2 regions of the Pseudomonas sp. MDT1-16 genome follow, and region 1 is predicted to be linked to the other one. Evidence: predicted binding sites of a transcription regulator. Region 1 holds the regulator's gene; the other holds the start of a gene.
The links. Region 1 encodes FliA, which starts transcription of late flagellar genes. Its sites were predicted from a motif close to CTAAAGTTTNNNNNNNNNNNGCCGNTAA; they were not measured.
Positions count from the first base shown of each region.

Region 1 (5,037 bases):
CTCGGTTACACCGTGGTCGATGCCAGTACGGTAGTGGCAACCCACTTGAACCAGATTTTGTACAAGCACTCGAGCGAGTTGATCGGTCACGAAGAAGTGCAGCAACTCATGCAATTGTTGGCTAAAAGCTCGCCGAAACTGGCTGAAGAGCTGGTGCCTGGCGTGGTGTCTCTGTCGCAGCTGCTCAAAGTCTTGCAGGCTTTGCTGGCCGAACAGGTGCCAGTACGGGACATTCGCAGCATTGCCGAGGCCATCGCCAACAATGCCGCCAAGAGTCAAGATACTGCCGCGCTGGTGGCCGCCGTGCGCGTCGGCGTATCCCGCGCAATCGTCCAAAGCATTGTAGGCACTGACTCCGAGCTACCAGTGATCACCCTGGAGCCAAGGTTGGAACAAATATTGCTCAATAGTCTTCAGAAGGCAGGACAAGGCTCGGAAGAGGGCGTTCTGTTGGAGCCAAGCATGGCTGAAAAACTGCAACGCTCGTTGATCGACGCGGCGCAGCGTCAGGAAATGCAAGGTCAGCCGGTGATTCTGCTGGTAGCCGGTCCGGTTCGCGCGATGCTGTCGCGATTCGGCCGATTGGCAGTCCCGGGTTTGCACGTGTTGGCGTATCAGGAAATTCCTGACAACAAGCAAGTGACCATCGTTGCGACAGTAGGGCCCAACGGCTGAGGTAGTGGTTTATGCAAGTTAAGCGTTTTTTCGCCGCCGATATGCGTCAGGCCATGAAACTGGTTCGTGATGAGCTGGGCGCTGAAGCCGCCATCATTGGCAACCGCCGGATCGCCGGTGGTGTCGAGTTGACGGCTGCCCTGGATTACAAGTTGTCGGCGCTGGCCCCGCGCGTTCCGAACATGGAACTCGAAGACGAGCTGCGCAAGACCCAGTCGCGGATCGTTACCGCCCAGGCCGAACTGAGCCTGCGAGGCGAAGGCGAGAGCGACAAGAGCACCAATCGCCAGTTGTTCGCCGGCCTGCCACTGACCGCCGCCGAACCGCTGATAGAACCGACCTACGCCGAACCCCGTCGGCCTGCACCGGCCGCTGCGCCAGCCTCCGGTGGTGTGGACCCGCGGGCGTTCGACTCGATGCGTTTCGAACTCAACAGCTTGCGCGAACTGATGGAAGTGCAACTCGGCTCCCTGGCCTGGAATCAGCTGCAAGGCAGCCGTCCGGCCCAGGCCAATCTTTGGCGTCGCCTGCAACGCATCGGCCTGTCCGGCCCGTTGTCGCGCGATTTGCTGGCGCTGATTACCGATATTGAAGAACCTCGTCAGGCCTGGCGCATGTTGCTGGCGCACCTGGCGCGGATGATCGCCACACCGGAAGTCGAGCCGCTGGAAGAGGGCGGTGTGATTGCCATGGTCGGCCCTGCCGGCATGGGCAAGACCACCACGCTGGCCAAGCTCGCTGCCCGCTACGTGCTCAAGTACGGCGCGCAGAATATCGCGTTGGTGAGCATGGACAGCTACCGTATTGGCGCTCAGGAGCAGCTCAAGACCCTCGGCCGGATCCTCAATGTGTCGGTGACTCACGTCGATCCGGGTCAGTCGCTGGTGCAGGCGCTGGAGCCCTTGCTGCGCAAACGCGTGGTGCTGATCGATACCGCGGGCCTCCAGGCCAGCGATCCGGCACTGCGCATGCAGCTCGAAAGCCTGGCCGGTCGTGGGATCAAATCGAAAAATTATCTGGTGTTGGCAACCACCAGCCAGAAACAGGTTCTAACGGCCGCTTATCACAGTTACAAGCGTTGTGGGCTCGCTGGCTGCATCCTGACTAAACTGGATGAAACGGCAAGTCTGGGCGAGGTGTTGAGCCTGGCCATCAGTCATGAATTGCCGGTGGCCTACCTGACCGATGGCCCGCGGATTCCGGATGATTTGCATCTGCCGCGTCGTCATCAGTTGGTCAGTCGCGCCGTCAGCGTGCAAATGCAAGAAGAACCCAGCGAAGAAGCCATGGCTGACATGTTCGCTGATATTTACCACAGCCCGACCAAGCAGGTCGGCTGAGGTATTAATGAACTGTTTTTGTACCTACATCGATGGTCTGCCATGCATTGTTCATTTTGTGAACGCGCAGCCAGTAATGTGGCCTCCGTCTAAGTAAGACAAGGTAAAGAAAATTCATGGGCAGCATGCATCCCGTACAGGTGATCGCGGTGACCGGCGGCAAAGGTGGCGTCGGGAAAACTAACGTGTCAGTGAACTTGTCCCTGGCTCTAGCTGAACTCGGCCGGCGCGTCATGCTGCTGGACGCCGATCTGGGGCTGGCGAACGTCGACGTCCTGCTGGGACTGACACCCAAACGTACGTTGGCCGACGTGATCGAAGGCCGCTGCGAGCTGCGCGACGTATTGTTGCAAGGCCCTGGCGGCATCCGCATCGTCCCGGCCGCGTCCGGTACACAGAGCATGGTTCATCTGAGCCCGGCCCAACACGCCGGCCTGATCCAGGCGTTCAGCGATATCGGCGACAACCTCGACGTATTGGTGATCGACACCGCTGCGGGCATTGGTGAGTCGGTAGTCAGTTTCGTTCGCGCAGCGCAAGAAGTCTTGCTGGTGGTCTGTGACGAGCCGACCTCGATCACTGATGCCTACGCACTGATCAAACTGCTAAACCGCGATTACGGCATGAACCGTTTCCGCGTCCTGGCCAACATGGCCCAGAGCCCGCAGGAAGGTCGCAACCTGTTCGCCAAGTTGACCAAGGTCACGGATCGCTTCCTCGACGTCGCCTTACAATACGTCGGCGCGGTGCCTTACGACGAAAGCGTGCGCAAGGCCGTGCAGAAGCAGCGCGCCGTCTATGAAGCCTTCCCGCGTTCCAAGTGCTCCCTGGCGTTCAAGGCCATTGCACAGAAGGTCGATACCTGGCCGTTGCCTGCCAACCCGCGTGGGCACCTGGAGTTTTTCGTCGAGCGCCTCGTGCAACAAACGGCAGGACCGGTGCTATGACAGCCAGCGGCTACAACCTCTACAAGAAGTCGGCACGTGACGCGCAGTACGAGCTGATCGAGCGTTACGCGCCACTGGTTAAACGCATTGCCTACCACTTGCTGGCGCGTCTGCCGGCCAGTGTCCAGGTCGAAGACCTGATCCAGGCCGGGATGATCGGCCTGCTTGAAGTGTCGACCAAATACGACGCCAGCAAAGGCGCGAGCTTCGAGACGTACGCGGGCATTCGAATCCGCGGCGCGATGCTCGATGAAGTGCGCAAGGGGGACTGGGCGCCACGTTCGGTCCACCGCAATACCCGGATGGTCAGCGACGCCATTCGCTCGATTGAAGCTAAAACCGGTCGTGACGCTAAAGATCACGAGGTTGCGGCCGAACTCCAATTGAGTCTCGACGATTATTACGGGATTTTGAACGACACCCTGGGCAGCCGGTTATTCAGTTTCGACGATCTGTTGCAGGACGGCGAACACGAAGGGTTGCACGAGGATGGCGCCAGTGCTCATCTCGAACCGTCGCGCGATCTGGAAGATGAACGCTTCCAGATGGCACTGGCGGACGCGATTGCCAATTTGCCGGAGCGTGAGCGACTGGTGTTGGCGCTGTACTACGACGAAGAGTTGAATCTCAAGGAAATCGGTGAGGTCCTGGGGGTCAGCGAGTCTCGGGTCAGCCAGTTACACAGCCAGTGCGCGGCCCGTTTGCGGGGGCGTTTGGGGGAGTGGCGAGCGCGCTGAAGGCAGTGTGGGGACACTGCGAACGTGGCTGGTGGGGTGTTGAACCGCACGAGTCCCGATCTGTTGTGCTCCAGACAGTCATTGAGTGCTTTGCCGGATTGATTGAAATGGCGTGTCCAGGTGCTGGGCGCGTTTAAGACTGCTTGGAGGTCGAATTGAACAAGAACATGAAAATCCTCATCGTTGATGACTTCTCAACGATGCGGCGGATCATAAAAAACCTGTTGCGTGACCTTGGGTTCACCAACACGGTCGAGGCCGATGATGGCACCACTGCCATTCCGGTCCTCAACAGCGGGAGCATCGACTTTCTGGTAACGGACTGGAACATGCCCGGCATGACCGGTATCGATCTGCTGCGCCACGTGCGCGCCGATGAAAAGCTCAAGCACCTGCCGGTGCTGATGGTGACCGCTGAGGCCAAGCGCGAGCAGATCATCGAGGCAGCCCAGGCCGGTGTTAACGGCTATGTGGTCAAACCCTTTACGGCCCAGGCGTTGAAAGAAAAAATCGAAAAGATTTTCGAACGCATCGGTTAAGAAACTGCGCCACGGGGGAGCTATGGAGCATAACGAATCTTCACAGGGCGATTTCGAGTCGACCCTGAAAAAACACGCTGTCGAACTGGTCGAAAGCCTTGAAAAAGGCAGGTTCGGCGACGCCGTGCAACTGATCCATGAGCTCAACCAGACCCGTGACCGCGGCCTGTACCAGGAAGTGGGCAAGCTCACTCGCGAGCTGCATAGCGCGATCGTCAATTTCCAGATTGACCCGAACATGCCGCAAGCCGAGGAAGTGTCGCAGATCACGGACGCCACCGAGCGTCTGGGCTATGTGGTCAAGCTGACCGAGGCCGCGGCCAACCGCACCATGGACCTGGTGGAGAACGCCACGCCGCTGGTCAACGGCCTGAGCGATGAAGCCCAGGCCTTGAGCACCGACTGGGGACGGTTCATGCGTCGGGAAGTCGGGGCTGAAGAGTTCCGCGAACTGGCCCGGCGAGTCGACGGTTTCCTGACCCGCAGCAGCGAAGACAATCGCGTGGTGTCGAGCAACCTCAACGACATTCTGCTCGCTCAGGATTACCAGGACCTCACCGGTCAGGTGATCAAGCGTGTGACCCAATTGGTCACCGAAGTTGAAAGCAACCTGCTCAAGCTCGTACTTATGGCCAGTCAGGTGGACCGCTTTGCGGGCATCGAACATGACCGTGAAGCGATGCTGGCTGAAAAAGATCCGCAAAAACATCTCTCTCAGGGTGAAGGTCCGCAGATTCATGCCGATAAAAGAGAAGACGTTGTGTCCGGTCAGGACGATGTAGACGATTTGCTTTCCAGC
Region 1 is NZ_CM142717.1:4,424,826-4,429,862, reverse strand. Features, by position in the region: gene flhA (flagellar biosynthesis protein FlhA) at 1-675, shown strand, start outside; gene flhF (flagellar biosynthesis protein FlhF) at 687-2,015, shown strand; gene fleN (flagellar synthesis regulator FleN) at 2,132-2,962, shown strand; gene fliA (RNA polymerase sigma factor FliA) at 2,959-3,699, shown strand; gene ACYZT3_RS20305 (chemotaxis response regulator CheY) at 3,867-4,238, shown strand; gene ACYZT3_RS20300 (protein phosphatase CheZ) at 4,261-5,037, shown strand, end outside.

Region 2 (5,037 bases), 2.2 Mb from region 1:
CAAACCAATGGAATGTTCCCGACGAGATGACAAAGCCAGTCCCTGGAATCGGGTGCTGGCTTCATTTTTTGAGGAGTACTTAGAACTGGTAGCTTACCGTGGCGGCGACATTGCGTTCCTCGCCCAGGTAGCAGAAGTTCAGGTTGGCACAGGGGGCCACGTAGGACTCATTCGTCAGGTTGTTCGCATTCAAGCTGGACTTGCCCCTACCAAACCGGACACCAACTCCCTGTTAAATTGATGCTGCCGCCAAGCGCCTGAACTCCCTCGGCGAGCGATAGTTCAAGGTGCTGATCATCGGCTTCGAGTACTCGATGTCGATGAAGGTGTAGCTGCCGAGTACTTTAAGGTTGTCGGTCAGCCGCATGTGTGCTTCCAGTTCCAGGCCTTGGGAGCGGACAGCACCAACGGCGCGGTAGAAGTTTCCCTGCGGTAGTTTGGTAGCCAGGTTTTCCTGGTTTCCAGCAGCACAGTACTGGTCTTGGTGGAGATCTGGCCATGCATCGCGTTGGAGCCATCCATGCTGCCCAGTGCGTTACCGAGAGCAAAGCCTTTGATGTCGGTAGTGGGCAATGCCAGCGCTTCGGTTTCGGCGACCGGGCGCAGTACATAGCTGTTGCCATCCTGGCTCACGGCCTCCAAACCCGAACCGCTGAGCAAACGACGCAGTGCCTGATCTGCCGAATACTCGCCCTGTACGCCCGGTGACTGAAGGCCCCGGTTTGCTAAGGCGTCATAGACAAGGTAATGCCCGCCTGACGCGCAAACTGGTTGAGTACATCGCTCAATGGACCCGCGGCAATGTCGTAGCGGTGGCTGCTGACCTCGCTGACCTCGCTGCCCTCTGCCGCTACGCCCAGTGTCGCCAACACGCCGAGAACTCAGTGCAGTAGAAAGCAGCGCAGCGCAGGACGTCTGAATCGGCAGCGAAATGAAGAGGGTGCTTACTGGTGACTAAGCCGGACTTGCCCGCGCAACCCGCCAAAAATAATCCAGGCCTGTCGCTCCAGTGTCACCCACCAGCGAGTGCGATAACGCAGTTGCACCGGCAGGGTTTGCGGCAGGATGGCCAGCAACGTGTCGGTGTTCTCCAAGCGGAAAACACCGGACAGCCGCAAGTCCACAATGTCCGTTGAGCACGTCAGATATCCGTGGCGATAGCGTCCGACTTCATTAAGAAAATCCCCCAACCGCATGTTGCGGGTAACGATCAACCCGTCAACCCAGGCACCAACATCCCTGTTCAGAGGTGTCGCTAACCTCGCCTGGTGGCGATCGACCAGATAGCTCTGCCCTGCCTGCACCTGAGTCGGCATGCCATCGGCGGCAAGCGGCGAATGGATGACGACCCTGCCAGCGGTAACACTAAGTCGCGTGCAATCGCTCTCCTGACGCAGGATAAAACGTGCCCCAACGTCTTCATAAACACCGTGGCGACTTTGCACCCGAAGCGGTCGATCAAACGAAGATCCTTCGTCGATCCCGCCGCACGTCACGATGATCTCGCCGCGAGTCAGTTTGATCAGCCGCTGCTGCGCGTTGTAATCCAGATCCACTGCACTGGCGGTGTTGAGTTCCAGTCGTGTGCCGTCGGGCAATTGGAAACCGCGCCGTTCGCCGGTGGCGGTGGCGAAATCGGCGGTCCACTGTTGCCAGCCCGCATCTTTGCTCAGCCACGCCGCCGACCCTATCAGCAATGCACCCGACAGCAGCTTCAAGGCTTGGCGTCGTCCCAGTCCCTGGGCGCTGTTTTCCAACGTATTGAAGGCCACTTGAGCACCGGGCACAGCCCGCAGGTTACTGCTCAACTCGGCTTGCAGCGACTGCACTCGTTGCCAGGCAAGTTCGTGCTCATGATGTTCGGCCCGCCAGACATCGCATTGCTGACGTAGCCTGGAATTGGTCGAGTTGTTACGCAGACGCAGCAGCCAATGGATGGCTTGTTTGACCACCTGCTGGTGCGGTTCACCGTGCCGACTCAGCGACGAGTTATCCAAAAAGGCTGATCAGACGCTCTGGCACGCCGTTCGGCGGGTATCTGACAGGAATGTCGACCATTTCGTACAAACGCCTAAGTTTTCTCCGGTTTGTGCCGACAGCCTGATGAGACATGCGTGCACCAAAGTAGAGCGGCCCCAGAGCCCTGCCTGCGCTGTTACATGGAATGTTGCAACCCGGAACGCATCCCCACTTTTTGCATAAGAAGTCCCATGAAATGAATCTCAAATTCAGCCATAAAATCCTTCTGGCCGCCTCCGGCGTCGTGGTGCTGGCTTTTGCGTTGTTCACTTTGTACAACGACTATCTGCAGCGAAACACCATCCGTCAAAACCTTGAATCGAGCGTCCAGCAGGCCGGCGATCTGACCGCCAGCAGCGTGCAGAACTGGTTGAGCGGCCGCGTGCTGGTGCTGGAAAACCTCGCGCAGAACGTCGCTCATCAAGGCACCAATGCCGACCTCCCAGGGCTGGTCAATCAACCGGCCCTGACCTCGAACTTCCAGTTCACCTACGTGGGTCAGGCCAACGGCGTGTTTACTCAGCGCCCGGACGCGAAGATGCCTGACGGTTACGACCCGCGTCAGCGTCCCTGGTACAAACAGGCCGTGGCTGCCGACAAGACTATGCTGACTCCGCCTTACATGGCCGCCGTCGGTGGCCTTGTGGTGACCATCGCCCTGCCGGTGAAAAAGAACGGCGAGTTGCTCGGTGTGGTCGGTGGTGACCTGAGCCTGGAAACACTGGTGAAGATCATCAACTCGGTGGATTTCGGTGGCATCGGCCACGCATTCCTGGTCAGCGCCGACGGTCAGGTGATCGTCAGCCCGGACAAAGACCAGGTGATGAAAAACCTGAAGGACATCTACCCGAACGCCGGCGTGCGCATCGAGAAGGGCAATCAGGAAGTCACCCTGAACAAGCAGGACCGTATCCTTTCGTTCACGCCGGTCAGTGGTTTGCCCAATGCCGAGTGGTACATCGGTCTGTCGATCGACAAGGACAAGGCCTACGCACCACTCAGCCAGTTCCGTACTTCTGCGCTGATCGCGATGTTCATCGCCGTGACGGCCATTGCCGTGCTGCTGAGCCTGCTGATCAACGTGCTGATGCGTCCGCTGACCACCATGGGTCGTGCGATGCAGGACATCGCTCAAGGCGAAGGCGACTTGACCCGTCGCTTGGCCGTGGAAAGCAAAGACGAGTTCGGTGAGCTGGGCGGTTCGTTCAACCAGTTCGTGGAGCGAATTCACGCGTCGATTTCCGAAGTGTCGTCGGCCACCCGCCAGGTTCACGACCTGTCGCAACGGGTGATGGCTTCGTCCAACGCTTCGATCGTCGGCTCCGACGAACAAAGCGCCCGCACCAACAGCGTGGCCGCGGCGATCAACCAGTTGGGCGCCGCCACCCAGGAAATCGCCCGCAACGCCGCCGATGCTTCCCAGCACGCCAGCGGCGCGAGCGAGCAGGCCGATGATGGTCGTCAGGTGGTGGAGAAAACCATTCTGGCGATGACCGAGTTGTCGCAGAAAATCAGCCTGTCCTGCACGCAAATCGAAACCCTGAATGCCAGCACCGACAACATCGGGCACATTCTGGATGTGATCAAAGGCATCTCCCAGCAGACCAACTTGCTTGCGCTCAACGCGGCCATCGAAGCGGCCCGTGCCGGTGAAGCCGGTCGTGGTTTTGCGGTGGTGGCGGACGAGGTGCGTAACCTCGCTCACCGTACCCAGGAATCGGCGGAAGAGATCCACAAGATGATCACCTCGCTGCAGATCGGTTCTCGCGAAGCGGTGACGACCATGAACGCCAGTCAGGTCTCCAGCGAACAGAGCGTTGAAGTGGCGAACCAGGCAGGCTTGCGATTGGTCAGCGTGACCCAGCGCATCGGCGAAATCGACGGCATGAACCAGTCGGTGGCCGCCGCGACCGAAGAGCAGACGGCGGTCGTGGAAACCCTCAACGTCGACGTTAACCAGATCAACCTGCTGAACCAGCAGAGCGTGGCCAACCTCAATGAAACGTTGAAGGATTGCGATGCGTTGTCCCTGCAGGCAAACCGGTTGAAGCAGTTGGTTGATAGCTTCAAGATCTGATCAAACGATGTAAAAAAGAGCCCGCTGTGGAGTGATCCGCAGCGGGCTTTCTTATGCCTTACGCAAACCGCTTCAGCACATTGTTCATCGCATCATCGGCAAAACCCTGGACGAAATCCTTGAACCCCGGCAACGCCTCGGCACCGCCCTGTGCGGGTTCGGCGATGATGGTCCAAGTCGCCCGCGACTTACCCGCATCCAGCGGTTGGACACTCATCGCCGCCCACAAATTGGCCACGCCCAACGTGTTGTAAATCGTGGTCCACGTCATGTTCAATGCCTGGTCATCCCGCGAGTTAAGTTGCTCGACCACCAAGTTGCCGTCCTTGAAGAATTTCTTGCGCAGGGACGACACGCCTTCGCCGGTCATTTCGATGTGCGACAGCGCCGGAATGAATTGATCGAAGCCGGCAAAGTTACCGACCACTGCCCAGACTTTCTCGGCATCGGCCGGCACTTCCACCGAGGACACCACGTGGCAGCCTTGAGGATTTTTGATCAGGGTATCGGGTTGTAGAGTGCTCATGGTCTTGCTCCATTCTTGGGGTTGGGTTGAATCAGATGAAGTTGATTTCTTTGAGGTAGTCGCAGCCGCGCCGCAGCAGCGCCGGGGATTTTTCCGGGTAATGCGCGCCCATCTGCCGCACGCCCGCCTGGGCGTTGGCGTGGCCGATCATTGAGATGTCGCCGATGTCTTCCTCGAAGCCATTGAGGTAGAAACCAAGCACGCCGAACAAAGCGTTGTCGCTGTCGACCCGACCCAGTTGCTGCTGCCAGTCAGCGATGCTGACCATGGAAAACTCCCGACCGGCCTCACGAAATGACGCGACGTAGCTGTCCCAGCTCAGAGGCTCGGGGTTGTGCAGGTTGAACACCGCTTTTTCGGGTGAATAACGGCTGGCATGGAAGGCGATGAACCGGGCGAGAAAGTCCACCGGCAT
Region 2 is NZ_CM142717.1:367,374-372,410, forward strand. Features, by position in the region: gene ACYZT3_RS01685 (hypothetical protein) at 233-367, opposite strand; partial or broken gene ACYZT3_RS01690 (STN domain-containing protein) at 448-933, opposite strand; gene ACYZT3_RS01695 (FecR domain-containing protein) at 945-1,997, opposite strand; gene ACYZT3_RS01700 (methyl-accepting chemotaxis protein) at 2,216-4,096, shown strand; gene ACYZT3_RS01705 (SRPBCC family protein) at 4,155-4,622, opposite strand; gene ACYZT3_RS01710 (amino acid adenylation domain-containing protein) at 4,654-5,037, opposite strand, start outside.
Region 2: the regulator FliA is predicted to act here: its motif matches at 2,072-2,099, upstream of ACYZT3_RS01700 (methyl-accepting chemotaxis protein).